One region of the Metapseudomonas resinovorans NBRC 106553 genome, then DNA from elsewhere that is predicted to be linked to it. Evidence: predicted binding sites of a transcription regulator. Region 1 holds the regulator's gene; the other holds the start of a gene.
What was found. The regulator FliA, encoded in region 1, starts transcription of late flagellar genes. The targets are predictions, from matches to a motif close to CTAAAGTTTNNNNNNNNNNNGCCGNTAA.

Region 1 (7,209 bases):
CCCGGTGGACCTGGTGGGCCTGGAAGTGGGCTATCGGCTGATTCCGCTGGTGGACCGCAACCAGGGCGGCCAGTTGCTGGCGCGGATCAAGGGCGTGCGCAAGAAGCTGTCCCAGGAGATGGGCTTCCTGATGCCCTCGGTGCATATCCGCGACAACCTCGACCTGCTGCCCAACGCCTACCGCCTGACCCTGATGGGCGTCAGCGTGGCCGAGGCGGAGGTCTACCCGGACCGCGAGCTGGCCATCAACCCCGGCCAGGTGTTCGGCACCCTCAACGGCGTGGCCGCCAAGGATCCGGCGTTCGGCCTGGAAGCGGTGTGGATCGACGCCAGCCAGCGCGACCAGGCCCAATCCCTCGGCTACACGGTGGTGGACGCCAGCACCGTGGTCGCCACCCATCTCAACCAGGTCCTGCACAAGCACGCCCACGAGCTGCTCGGCCACGAAGAAGTCCAGCAGTTGATGCAGAACCTCGCCAAGAGCTCGCCGCGCCTGGCCGAAGAGCTGGTGCCCGGCATGGTGTCGCTGTCGACCCTGCTCAAGGTCCTCCAGGCGCTGCTGCAGGAACAGGTGCCGGTGCGCGACATCCGCACCATCGCCGAAGCCATCGCCAACCTAGCGCCCAAGAGTCAAGATCCCGCCGCGCTGGTGGCGGCGGTGCGCGTCTCGCTATCCCGCGCAATCGTGCAAAGCATTGTGGGACTAGAGCCGGAGCTGCCCGTGATCACTCTGGAGCCCAGGTTGGAACAGATATTGCTCAATAGCCTGCAGAAGGCCGGACAGGGTTCGGAAGATGGCGTTCTTCTGGAACCCGGGATGGCCGAAAAGTTGCAACGCTCCCTGGTAGAGGCGGCGCAGCGTCAGGAAATGCTCGGCAAGCAGGCGATCCTGCTGGTGGCCGGACCGATCCGGGCAATGATGTCGCGCTTCGCAAGGCTCGCCGTGCCCACCATGCACGTACTGGCCTACCAGGAAATACCGGACAACAAGCAGGTCACCATAGTCGCGACTGTGGGCCAGAACTAACCGAGGGCAAGGACCATGCAGGTCAAACGCTTCTTCGCCGCCGATATGCGTCAAGCCATGAAGCTGGTGCGTGATGAACTGGGCGCGGATGCCGCCATCATCGGCAATCGTCGGGTCGCCGGCGGTGTCGAGCTGACCGCGGCGCTGGACTACCCGCTGCCGGCCCCGGCACCGAGCAAGCCCAACCCGGCCCTCGAAGCCGAGCTGCGCAAGACCCAGGCGCGCATCGCCGAAGCCCAGGCCGAGCTGACCACCCGTGCCATGGCCGATGCCGGCAAGGACCGTCAATTGTTCGCCGGGGAGTCGCTGACCGCCATCGAGTCCGAGCTGCCCGAGTCGGCGCTGTCCGCCGCCATGAGTCGCCCGCGTCCGGCGCCGCGTCCGCTGGAAGCGGTGAGCACGCGGCCGCCGGTGGTCGAGCAAGCCGCCCTGGACGCCATGCGTTTCGAGCTGAGCGGCCTGCGTGAACTGATCGAAGTGCAACTGGGGTCCATCGCCTGGGGCCAGATGCAAAGCCGTCGCCCGCAGCAGGCCAACCTCTGGCGCCGCTTGCAGCGCATGGGTCTGTCGGCCGAGCTGGGCCGCGCCCTGCTGGACAAGGTGGCCAAGGTCAACGAACCGCGCCAGGCCTGGCGCATGCTGCTGGCGCACCTGGCCCACGCCATCCGCACGCCGAAGATCGAGCCGCTGGAAGAGGGCGGTGTGATCGCCCTGGTCGGTCCGGCCGGCATGGGCAAGACCACCACGCTGGCCAAGCTGGCCGCCCGCTACGTGCTTAAGTACGGCGCCCAGGGCGTCGCCCTGGTGAGCATGGACAGTTTCCGCATCGGCGCCCAGGAACAGATCAAGACCCTCGGCCGCATCCTCGGCGTACCGGTGACCCTGGTGGACCCGGGCCAGTCCCTGACCCAGGCCCTGGCGCCGCTGATGCGCAAGCGCGTGGTGCTGATCGATACCGCCGGTCTGCCGGTCAACGATCCGGCCCTCACCCTGCAGCTGGAAGCGCTGGCAAGCCGGTCGATAAACGCGAAGAATTACCTGGTCATGGCCGCTACCAGCCAGAGCCAGGTGCTCAAGGCCGCCTATCACAGCTACAAACGCTGCGGCCTGGTGGGTTGCGTCATTACCAAGGCGGACGAAGCGGCCAGTCTGGGCGAGGTTTTGGGGCTGGCTATCGGCCAGCATCTCCCGGTAGCCTATCTCGCCGATGGACCGCGAATCCCGGATGATCTGCAGGTTCCGCGCAGCCACCAGCTGGTGAGCCGTGCGGTGAGCCTCCAGGCACCGGAGGATCCAAGTGAAGAAGCCATGGCTGACCTGTTCGCCGGGCTCTACCAGAATCCGGCGCGGCGCGCCGGTTGAAGAATCGTTAGCCGCCCCCGAGGGGGCGGTGCTGGACAGCCAAGTGGCCCAGTCGACCTAAGGCAAGGTATTTGAAATGGGTAGTATGCATCCCGTACAGGTGATCGCGGTGACCGGCGGCAAGGGTGGCGTCGGCAAGACCAACGTGTCGGTGAACCTTTCGCTGGCACTGGCCGAGCTGGGTCGTCGCGTCATGTTGTTGGACGCCGACCTGGGACTCGCCAACGTCGACGTCCTGCTCGGCCTCACCGCCAAGCGCACCCTGGCCGATGTGATCAATGGCGAATGCGACCTGCGCGACGTGCTGTTGCAGGGGCCGGGTGGCATTCGCATCGTCCCGGCCGCCTCCGGCACGCAGAGCATGGTGCAGCTCTCGCCCATGCAGCACGCCGGCCTGATCCAGGCCTTCAGCGACATCAGCGACAATCTCGACGTGCTGGTGATCGACACCGCCGCCGGTATCGGCGATTCGGTGGTCAGCTTCGTCCGCGCCGCCCAGGAAGTCATCGTGGTGGTCTGCGACGAGCCGACCTCGATCACCGACGCCTACGCGCTGATCAAGCTGCTCAACCGCGACTACGGCATGAATCGCTTCCGCGTGCTGGCCAACATGGCCCACAGCCCGCAGGAAGGACGCAACCTGTTCGCCAAGCTGACCAAGGTCACCGACCGCTTCCTCGACGTCGCCCTGCAGTATGTCGGCGCGGTGCCCTACGACGAATCGGTGCGCAAGGCCGTGCAGAAGCAACGCGCGGTCTATGAAGCCTTCCCGCGCTCGAAGTGCTCGCTGGCGTTCAAGGCGATCGCACAGAAGGTCGACAGCTGGCCGCTGCCGGCCAATCCGCGTGGTCACCTGGAGTTCTTCGTCGAGCGGCTGGTCAGACAGCCCTCCGCGGAACACCCTGTATGACACCCGCCACGGGGCTGCGTATGTACGGCAAGGCACAGGCAAGGGATTCGCAACATCAACTGATCGAGCGCTACGCGCCCCTGGTCAAGCGCATCGCCTATCACCTGCTCGCGCGCCTGCCGGCCAGCGTGCAGGTGGAAGACCTGATGCAGTCCGGGATGATCGGCCTGCTCGAAGCCTCGAAGAAATACGACGGCAGCAAGGGCGCGAGTTTCGAAACCTACGCCGGTATCCGCATTCGCGGGGCCATGCTCGACGAGGTCCGCAAGGGCGACTGGGCACCCCGTTCGGTGCACCGCAACACCCGCATGGTGAGCGACGCGATCCGGGTAATTGAAGCCAGAACGGGACGCGACGCTAAAGATCAGGAAGTTGCTGCCGAACTTGGATTGAGTCTCGAAGACTACTACGGCATCCTGAGCGACACCTTGGGCAGCCGCCTGTTCAGCTTCGACGACCTGTTGCAGGACGGCGAGCAGGGCGGCGTGCACGAGGACGCCGGTGTCACTCCTTTCTCACCTTCCCAAGATCTGGAAGAAGAACGCTTCCAGGCCGCGCTGGCGGATGCCATCGCGAACCTGCCGGAGCGTGAGCGCCTGGTGCTGGCGCTGTACTACGACGAAGAATTGAACCTGAAGGAAATCGGTGAAGTGCTGGGGGTCAGCGAATCGCGAGTCAGCCAGTTGCATAGCCAGTGCGCGGCCCGTCTGCGCGCGCGGCTCTGTGAATGGCGCGCGCGCTGAACGCACACCGCTTCCAGATTTGAACGGCGCTCCCGGCAAGAGGGGCGTTTGAGACTGTACGGAGGTCGACTTGGACAAGAACATGAAAATCCTCATCGTGGATGATTTCTCGACGATGAGACGCATCATCAAGAACCTCTTGCGCGATTTGGGATTCACCAATACCGCTGAAGCCGACGATGGCACCACGGCCCTGCCGATGCTGCACAGCGGCAACTTCGACTTCCTCGTGACCGACTGGAACATGCCCGGCATGACCGGCATCGACCTGCTGCGCGCCGTGCGTGCCGACGAGCGCCTGAAGCACCTGCCGGTGCTGATGGTGACCGCCGAAGCCAAGCGCGACCAGATCATCGAAGCGGCCCAGGCCGGCGTGAACGGCTATGTGGTCAAGCCCTTTACCGCCCAGGTCCTGAAAGAAAAAATCGAGAAGATCTTCGAGCGGGTCAACGGCTGATGTCAGCCGCGAGGGCACCATGGACCAGAACGAACACCTGCTGGGAGACTTCGAGTCGACCCTGAAAGTCCGTGCGCGGGAACTGGTGGATAGCCTTGAGAAAGGCAATTTCACCGATGCCGTGCAACTCATCCACGAACTCAACCAAGTCCGCGACCGTGGCCTGTACCAGGAAGTAGGCAGGCTCACCCGTGAGCTGCACAACGCCATCGTCAACTTCCAGATCGACCCGCACCTGCCCCACGCCCAGGAGATGTCGCAGATCGCCGACGCGACCGACCGGCTGTCCTACGTGGTGCAGATGACCGAGAAGGCCGCCAACCGCACCATGGACCTGGTGGAGGAAAGCGCGCCGCTGCTCAACGGCCTGAGCGACGAAGCCCAGCAATTGGGCGAGGAGTGGGGGCGCTTCATGCGCCGGGAAATCGGCGCGGATGGTTTCCGTGACCTGGCCCGTCGCGTCGAGCAATTCCTCTCCCGCAGCCAGCGCGACACCGATGCGCTGTCGGGCAAGCTCAACGACATCCTGCTCGCCCAGGATTACCAGGACCTCACCGGCCAGGTGATCAAGCGCGTGACCCAACTGGTCACCGAAGTGGAAAGCAACCTGGTGAAACTGGTGCTCATGGCCAGCCAGGTGGACCGTTACGCGGGCATCGAGCACGACCACGCGGCGCTGCGCGCCGAGCTGGAACAACAAAAAAGTCCTTCCAGGGGTGAAGGTCCGCAGATCCATGCCGATATACGGGAAGACGTGGTGTCCGGACAGGACGACGTCGACGATCTGCTATCCAGCCTTGGTTTCTAGGGAGCGCTCATATGAGCTTCGACGCCGATGAAGAAATCCTCCAGGACTTCCTGGTAGAGGCCGGCGAGATTTTGGAGCAATTGTCCGAGCAGCTGGTCGAGCTGGAAAGCCGCCCGGACGATATGGACCTGCTCAACGCGATCTTCCGTGGTTTCCATACCGTCAAGGGCGGCGCTGGTTTCCTCCAGCTCAACGCCCTGGTCGAGTGCTGCCACATCGCTGAAAACGTCTTCGACATCCTGCGCAAGGGCGAACGCCGCGTGGATGCCGAGCTGATGGACGTGGTGCTGCAGGCGCTGGACACGGTCAACGAGATGTTCCGCGAAGTGCGCGAACGCAGCGAACCGACTCCCGCTACCCCGGAGCTGCTGGCCGCCCTGGCGCGCCTGGCCGAACCGGGTGGCGCCGAGCCGGCCCCCGCGGCGCCCGCACCGGTAGTCGAAGCACCCGCGCCGGTGGCGGCCTCGGCCGATATCACCGACAGCGAGTTCGAACAGTTGCTCGATGCCCTGGCCGACAACGCCAGCGCTGAAGCAGAAGCGCCGGCGACCGCCGACGACGAAATCACCGACGATGAATTCGAAGCGCTGCTGGACCAGCTGCACGGCAAGGGCAAGTCCGTTGCCGCCGTGGAGCCGGAGGCCGCGATAGCCGTCCATGCTCCGGCCGTGGCCCTGGCCACCGCTGGCGGCGGCGACGAGATCTCCGACGACGAGTTCGAGGACCTGCTCGACCAGCTGCACGGCAAGGGCAAGTTCAACGGCGCCGCCGAGCCTGTCGCCAGTGCCCCGGTCGCTGCCCCGGCACCCGTTGCCGACAGCGGCGAAAACATCACCGACGACGAATTCGAAGCGCTGCTCGACCAGTTGCATGGCAAGGGCAAGTTCTCGGCTCCGGCTGAAGAACCCGCCGCCCAGCCGGTGCCTGCCGCCGCGCCCGCCGTCAGCCGTGCGGTCGCCCCGGCAGCGGTCGCCAAGCCCGCCGCCAAGGCCGAGCCCGCGCCGCGCCAGGCAGCGCCCGCCGCCAGCAATGGTGCCGCCGGCCCGGCCGCCGTCAGCGAAACCGAGACCACCGTGCGGGTCGATACCGCGCGCCTGGACGAGATCATGAACATGGTCGGCGAGCTGGTGCTGGTGCGTAACCGCCTGGTGCGCCTGGGGACCAACAGCGGCGACGAGGCCATGGCCAAGGCCGTGTCCAACCTCGACGTGGTGACCGCCGACCTGCAGACCGCGGTGATGAAGACGCGGATGCAGCCGATCAAGAAAGTCTTCGGCCGCTTCCCGCGCCTGGTCCGCGACCTGGCGCGCAACCTGAAGAAGGAAATCAACCTCGAGCTGGTGGGCGAGGAAACCGACCTCGACAAGAACCTGGTCGAGGCGTTGGCCGACCCGTTGGTGCACCTGGTGCGCAACGCCGTCGACCACGGCATCGAGTCGCCCGAGGAGCGCGAGGCCGCCGGCAAGCAGCGTACCGGCCGCGTGGTGCTCTCGGCTGAACAGGAAGGCGACCACATCCTCCTGATGATCACCGACGACGGCAAGGGCATGGACGCAGCCGTGCTGCGCGCCAAGGCGGTGGAGAAGGGCCTGCTGGACAAGGATGCCGCCGACCGCCTGACCGAGCTGGAGTGCTACAACCTGATCTTCGCCCCGGGTTTCTCGACCAAGTCTGAGATTTCCGACGTGTCCGGCCGTGGTGTCGGCATGGACGTGGTGAAGACCAAGATCTCCCAGCTCAACGGCACGGTGAACGTGTTCTCGCAGAAGGGCCAGGGTTCGAAGATCGTCATCAAGGTCCCGCTGACCCTGGCGATCATGCCGACCCTGATGGTGATGCTGGGCAATCAGGCCTTCGCCTTCCCGCTGGTGAACGTCAACGAGATCTTCCACCTCGACCTGT
Region 2 (7,209 bases), 3.0 Mb from region 1:
GGCGACCAGGATGGCGCTGTCCGCGGACACCGCCTGGCCGGTGAGGCGGCCGTGCAGGTCGGCGATGGCCTGGCGCAGCTCGGGGCGGCCGGCCACATCGCAGTAATGGGTGTCGCCGGCCTGCAGCGCGCCGATGGCCGCCGCGGTGATCGCATCGGGCGTGGCGATATCCGGATCGCCGATGCTGAGGACGATGACATCCTCGCCCGCACGTTGCGCGGCAATGGCCGCATAGTGAATATCCCAGGCGGCGGTGCCTGCCCCAGCCATCTTCTCCACGAGCGAAGCGAAACGCATGTCCGAGCCCCTTTGAAAAGGAGTGAAACGGGCCGCCCGGTTACATGGACCAGGCGGCGGGTGGGCAAACCATAGCCCAGCGTGAACGAGTGTTCAATAGCGTTTTTTCAGGCGGATGCAACTGGCATTCAGCAGGTCGCGAGGCAGAGCGGATGCGCCGAAAAAAACGCCGAATCCGCCGACAGAGGGCCTGTCCGATGGTGCGCGTCACTATATGCTGTCGCTCATGCTGATCGATACTCACAACCACCTGGACTTCCCGGACTTCGACGCCGACCGCCCGGCGTTGCTGGCGCGTTGTCGCGCCCTCGGCGTCCGCCGCCAGGTGCTGCTCGGGGTGTTCCGCGACAACTGGCAGCGGGTCTGGGAGCTGGCCAACAGCGAGGACGATTTGCATATCGCCCTCGGCCTGCACCCGGTCTACCTGGCGGAGCACCGCGCCGAGCACCTGGTGGAATTGCGCCAGTGGCTGGAGCGCCACGCCGGTCATCCCAAGCTCTGCGCCGTGGGCGAGATCGGCCTGGACTACTTCGTCACCGAACTGGACCGCGATGCGCAGCAGCAGCTGTTCGAGGCCCAGTTGGCCCTCGCGGCGGAGTTCGAATTGCCGGTGTTGCTGCATGTGCGGCGCAGCCATGCGGCGGTGATCGCCACCCTGAAGCGCTTCCGCCTCAAGCGAGCCGGTATCGTCCATGCGTTCGCCGGCAGCCTCGAGGAGGCCAGGGAGTTCCGCAAGCTGGGTTTCCGACTCGGCCTCGGCGGCGCCCCGACCTGGCCCCAGGCCAACCGCCTGCGCAAGGTAGTGGCGCAGTTGCCGCTGGAAGACATCGTGCTGGAGACCGACTCGCCGGACATGGCCCCGGCCATGCACCCCTACGGGCGCAACAGCCCGGAGTATCTCCCGGAGATCTGCGCGGCGCTGGCGGAAATTCGCGGCGTAACGCCCGAGGAGCTGGCCGACGCCAGCACGCGCAATGCCTGCGCGGTATTCGGCTGGGAGATGTGAGCTCCGTAGGGTGGATGGCGCTTTTCCATCCACCAGGGGCGCCATGCCGGGCATCGATGGTGGACCGATGAAGCGCGGTCCACCCTAAGCTTGCAGGAGCGAATTCATTCACGAAAAAGCCCGCCAATTGGCGGGCTTTCTCATGGTGCGGTTGGCTCAGACGCGGAACGCGCCGATCAGTTGCTTGAGCTGGGCCACCTGGCCGGACAGCTCGCGGCTGGCCTTCTCGGTCTGGCTCGCGCCTTCAGCGGTACGCTCGCCGGCGTGGTTGATCTCGACGATGTTCTGGTCGATGTCGTGGGCCACGGCGGTCTGCTGCTCGGCGGCGGCGGCGATCTGCTGGTTCTGGTCGACGATCATGCCCACCGCCCCCAGGATGTTTTCCAGCGCCGCCTGCACCTTGCTCGACTGGCTCACGGTGCCGTCGGCCATCTGGTGACTGACGTTCATCGCCTTCACCGCGGCGCCGACACCGCCCTGCAGCTTGACGATCATCTGCTCGATTTCTTCGGTGGACTGCTGGGTGCGCTTGGCCAGGGTGCGCACCTCGTCCGCCACCACGGCGAAGCCACGGCCCTGCTCACCGGCCCGCGCCGCTTCGATGGCGGCGTTGAGCGCCAGCAGGTTGGTCTGCTCGGCGATGCCCTTGATCACTTCCAGCACCCGGCTGATGGACGCACTGTCCGATGCCAGCTGGTTGATTACGCTCACCGACTGGTCGATCTCGCTGGCCAGGCGCTCGATGCTGCCCAGCTGGCTTTCCACCAGGGCGCGGCCGCTGACGGTCTCCTGGTTGACGCTCTGGGCGCTGTCCACCGCGGCGGCGGCGCTGCGCGCGACTTCCTGGGCGGTGGCGGACATCTGGTTCATGGCCGTGGCCACTTGCTCGATCTGGCTGCGCTGCCCGGCAACCGCCTGGTTGCTGTCACCGGACACCTGCTCCACGCGACCGGCCTGGCGCTCCACCTCGGTGACGGTGTGGCCCACCAGCTCGATCAGGTCGTGGATCTTCGCCACGGTGCCGTTGAACACCTGGCCCAGCTCGCCGAGCTCGTCGCGGCTTTCGGCGCGGAAGCTGACGGTCATGTCGCCGGCGGCAACCTGGTCCATCACCTTGCCCAGGGTCTTGAGCGTGGTGCGGATGGACACGTAGAAGCCGCTGTAGAGATAGAGGATGGCGAGGAACACCACCAGCAGCGCCACCACCAGCAGCACGGTCTGTACCTGCTTGCCGGCCAGGCGGCTTTCCAGCTCGGCCTTGAGGAAGGCCAGGGAGCCGTCGTTGAGCTGGTAGGTCTTCTCCAGGGCGGCACTGACCTGGTCGTAGAACTGCAGCCAGGGCGTGTCGAGGGTATCGGCCATGATCACCTTGTCCTCGAACAGCGCGGCCCCCTGCTTGATGGTGTCGCGGCTGGCGCCGGCCAGGGCGTCCAGCGCCTGGTGGGCGCGCGGGCTGCCGTCGAGGGCATCGGCGATCTTCAGGCCGTATTCGGCGTTGAGCTTGTCCAGGTCCAGCAACAGGTCGTCCAGCTTGGTGCTGGCGGCCGAGTTGAGGAAGCCCTGGCCGAGGGAGTAGGCGCCGATGGCGCGGCCCTTGCCCAGGGCCCTGGTCACCTCGGGGGTGGCGCTGGTGACCAGCTCGGCGATCTGGCGGACTTCGGCCTGGTCGTCCTGGCTGAGACCGGCCTGCCCGGCGACGAACTTGATGAAGACCTGGCTGTTGCCCAGGAGCTTCTCGATCATCGCGCTCTTGCTCTGCAGGGAAGTCTCGCCCTTGGCGGTCTGCAGGGCCGCGAGCAGCTCCTCGCGCTTGGCGTTGAAGACCTCGATCTGCTCCGCCTCGGAGGCGATCGGCTGCAGGCCCTGGAGGGTGGCAAGCAGGCTCTGTTCGAGGTCGGTGATGCGCTTTTCCAGATCGCCGGCATGACCGGACTGGCCGATCATCGCATTGATCAGCACCAGGTCGTTGAGGCTTTCGAGGTCGCGCCGCATGGACAGGCTGGCACCGAGCAGATCCAGGCTCTGCAGCTCGGAGCGGGTGCTCACCAATTGTCGGTAGGAGTCGCGCACCAGGTAGAAGTTGGTGATCAACATCGGCAGGAAGAACAGAACACTGATCAGACTGAACTTCATGCCGAAACTGAGGCGGTTCATCAGTGCGATGGCAGGATACAACAAGGTCTTCACGAGACGTCTCCTGTTCTCATTTATTGTTATGGGCGCGCTCGGAACCGCTGACGGCGTGCGGCCGAAGCCAGGCAACATCCCCACATCGCCTGGCGACCACCGAGTTCGATCAGAAGATTCTGTGAAACAAATCAGAGAATTCTGGCGCGATCATCTGTGTACCCGATATCGGCCGGAGTTTCTGTAACTAAAGGTTAATCAAGGCGGTGCCCGCCCGATGGCGACGGACGAGCACCGTGGCGGGAGTCAGAACAAGAGGGTCCAGACGGCGAAACCGGCGTACCAGAGCACCGCTGCGCGCACCAGCAGCTGCCAGAGGGCATCCAGGGTCGCCACGCCGGCATCGCCACTGCTGGGCTCCGGCAGCTCGGCGGCGGCGCGGCCGGCCAGCTCGATGTAGTGACGCGCGGAGATGTCCCAGTTGAGCAGTTCGTGCAGCAGCACGCGGCTGACGCCGACGAAGTTGCCCACCAGCGAGAAGCTCGCCGCCAGCACCCGCACCGGCAACCAGTCGAAGGCATGGCGGATCGCCTCGGCGCGCTCGCGCAGCACCGGGGTGCTGGCGTTCTCGGCGGCCAGGGCGAGCAGGCGGTAGGCCAGGGCGGCCACCGGTCCCAGCAGCGCATACCAGAAGATCACCGCGAAGAAGCCCTCGTAGGCCTGCCAGAGTTGGTAGCCCTGCACCTGGCGCAGCAGGTCGCCACCCTCCTCCGCTTCCAGGCCGAGATCCCGTTCGGCGACGTGATAGGCGCCCTGGGTGTCGCCGCGCCGCCAGGCGTCGCGGAAGGGACCGAGATCGGCCAGCACGTCGCCGCGCCCGAGGCTGTAGATGATCACCAGCAGGTGCACCGGTAGCGCCAGCCAACCATAGGCCACGGGCTCCAGGACCAGCAGGAGCAGCGCCAGCAGCACCAGGGGCAACAGCACCAGCAGCATCAGGATCGCCCAGGGGCGTGCGCTGAGTCGTGGATTGGCCTCGGCCTTGGCCAGCTCGCGCAGCCAGAAGCCGTCCTGCTGGATATGCCGGCGCCAGGCGGAGAATTTCTCGATCCAGAGCACCAGCAACAACACCAGAAAGTACATGTGTCCCTCCTCTTCCTAAGGTCTGAGCGCAGCCCGCAGGCGCGTCCAATCGAATGCCGGCCCCGGATCGGTCTTGCGGCCCGGGGCTATGTCGCTGTGGCCACAGATGCGCTGCGGCGTGATCGCCGGGTAGGCGCGGCGCAACTGCTCCACCAATGCGATCAGCGCAGCGTACTGAGGTTCCGTGAACGCCTGATCATCGGTGCCTTCCAGCTCGATACCCAGGGAAAAATCGTTGCAATTTTCCCGCCCCTCGAACAGCGAGAGACCAGCGTGCCACGCGCGCTCGTTGCAGGAGACGAACTGGGTGACGGCGCCATCGCGCTCGATCAGGAAATGCGCGGACACCCGCAAGTCGCGGATGCCCTCGAAGTAGGGATGCTCGGCCGGGTCCAGGCGGTTCTGGAAGAACTCCTGCACCTTGCCCGTGCCGAACTCGGCGGGCGGCAAGCTGATGTTGTGGATCACCAGCAGGGAGACTTCGTCCTGCGGGCGACAATTGAAGTTGGGCGATGGGCAGTGGCTGATGCCCTGGCACCAACCGGATTCGGGGTCCAGTTGCATGTCGGCTCCTGTGGTCTGCCCCTACTTTAGGCGCAGTGGAGCCATTCTAGCGAGAGGCGGCCTGCCTCAGAGCCTGTTTAGGATCTAGCGAGCTAGAGCCATGCAAGGCGCAACGACCAACGGGAGTAACAGCCGAAGGCTGGCCCGAAGGGTGAGCGCCAGCGAATCAAACAGGCGAGGACGCGGACTGGGCTCGCACGCGAGTTTACGAGCTGTAAATGAGCAGTACTCGCTCCGCTCGCCCTCCGGGCCGCGCTGAAGCGCGTTAGCCGCAAGCGGCTTTCCGAGCCTGTTTTTAACGCCGCAGGGCCGACGCGCAGCTGATCGTAAACAGGTTCTCAGGCCCCTTTCAGGCGCCGCAGGTTGCCAATCACCGACTCCAGGGCACGGTCGAACAGCAGGGCGTCGTCCAGCAGGCGGATGGCGCTGCGGCGGAACTCCACCGCCAAGCCCATGCGGGTCTTTTCCAGCACCTTCATGCCGGTGCGGTTGACGAAGATGTACTTGCCGGTGGGCTTGATCAGCGCCGCCAGCTTGCAACGCAGCTTGTGCTCTTCGTCCTCCTGGAACTCGACCCAGCTGCCGACGCGCAGGTTGTCGACGAAGCCCAGGGCCTCGTCATCATCGGCCAGGCTGACCTCGGGCTCCTGCGTCGGGCTCTCGCCAGGCGCGGCGAGGACTATCTCCTCGATCACCGCCACCATGGCCGGCTCGGACTCGTCTTGCGCCTCGCTTTCCGACGGCAGTTCGAGCAGCAGAGGCGGCGACTCCAGACCGTCGTCGGCGAGCACTTCCACCGGCTCCGGCTTGCGCAGGCGCTGGAAGGCCTGCACGTGCAGCGCCTCCAGCTGACTGAAGAACTCGCTGGTGGCGAAGGGATCGAAGGCGGCACTGGCCAGCCCGTCACGCAGGGACTTGAGCAGCCCCGGAACCAGCTCCAGCAAGCGTGCGCGGGCTTCCGGCCCTTCGTGGGACTCCACGCTCCAGATCAGGTCATCCATGGTCTGCAGGGTGGCGGTCCATTCATCCGAGGACACGCCATGCTTGAGGCAGGTCAGCAGCAGTACCTTGCTCCAGGCTTCCTGCAGCAGACGCACCACCACTTCCGGCAGGGTGCGGCCCAGCAGGCGCTGGTTGAGTGCGTCTTCCACCTGGCGGCGAGCCAGCTCCGCCTTGGCGCGGCCCTCTTCGGCATCGCGGGTGCGCTGCTCCAGCAGCTCGCTGCGGCGGCGTTCGTCACCGGTATAGGAAAGGAAGTCAGCCAGCAACTCGGAGAAAATCGCCGGGTCGTCGACGAAGTCGTTCAGCAGGCGCTGCACCACTTGCTCGATGCGGTGGTAGAGGCTGTCGCGCTGGGCGTCATCCTGCTCCACCCAACCCAGGGCCGCGCTGGCGATTTCGTTGAGCAGGCGGCGGGCCGGATGGCTGCCGCGGCTGAAGAAGGTCTTGTCCAGCAGGGCGACCTTGAGCATCGGGATCTGCATGCGGCCGATCAGGGCCTTGAGCGAATCCGGCAGAGTGCGGTCGTCGAGGATGAACTCGAACAGCATGGACACCAGGTTGATGACGTCGTCGTCCACCTGGCCGACCACACGGGTCCGACCACTGCGGGCGCTGGCGCGGCTGAGCAACTGGTCGAGGCTGAAGCGCATGTCATAGTCGGCGCTGGACTGCTGCGGCAGGTGCTGTTGCAGGTGGGACAGGAGCCGCAGCAGGTCGATGCTGCTGACCGGCACCGCATCGGCGGGCTGCTCCCGGCGCGGCATGGCGCTGCCGCGTACCTGGGACAGCAGCTCCTGAAGCACACCGAAGACTTCCTGCACGCCCTCTTCGGCAGCCGGGCCCTCGCTGGCCCCCGCCGCCTGGCCCGACTGGGCCGGGCGCGCGGCGTTGCCGGGGCGATCGGACTGGCGCCGCGCCGGTGCCGAGCGCAGGTCCGGGAGCACACCGGCGGCCACCAGCAGTTGGTTGGCTTCGGCGTAGAAACGATCCAGTTCGGTGAGGACGTACTTCTCGAACAGCTTGAGGATGATCAGCTTGACCTTGATCTCTACGCCCAGGCTGCGGCAGGC

Region 2: a site for FliA is predicted at 3,656-3,683, ahead of PCA10_RS04815 (methyl-accepting chemotaxis protein). Genes of this name have one in related genera too.

Annotation. Positions count from the first base shown of each region.
Region 1 is NC_021499.1:4,354,479-4,361,687, reverse strand. Features, by position in the region: gene flhA (flagellar biosynthesis protein FlhA) at 1-1,027, shown strand, start outside; gene flhF (flagellar biosynthesis protein FlhF) at 1,043-2,389, shown strand; gene fleN (flagellar synthesis regulator FleN) at 2,466-3,299, shown strand; gene fliA (RNA polymerase sigma factor FliA) at 3,296-4,042, shown strand; gene PCA10_RS19775 (chemotaxis response regulator CheY) at 4,125-4,499, shown strand; gene PCA10_RS19770 (protein phosphatase CheZ) at 4,519-5,307, shown strand; gene PCA10_RS19765 (chemotaxis protein CheA) at 5,319-7,209, shown strand, end outside.
Region 2 is NC_021499.1:1,032,549-1,039,757, reverse strand. Features, by position in the region: gene PCA10_RS31085 (aminotransferase class I/II-fold pyridoxal phosphate-dependent enzyme) at 1-297, opposite strand, end outside; gene PCA10_RS04820 (TatD family hydrolase) at 512-1,303, shown strand; gene PCA10_RS04815 (methyl-accepting chemotaxis protein) at 1,460-3,490, opposite strand; gene ampE (regulatory signaling modulator protein AmpE) at 3,737-4,573, opposite strand; gene ampD (1,6-anhydro-N-acetylmuramyl-L-alanine amidase AmpD) at 4,589-5,137, opposite strand; gene PCA10_RS04800 (DUF1631 domain-containing protein) at 5,476-7,209, opposite strand, start outside.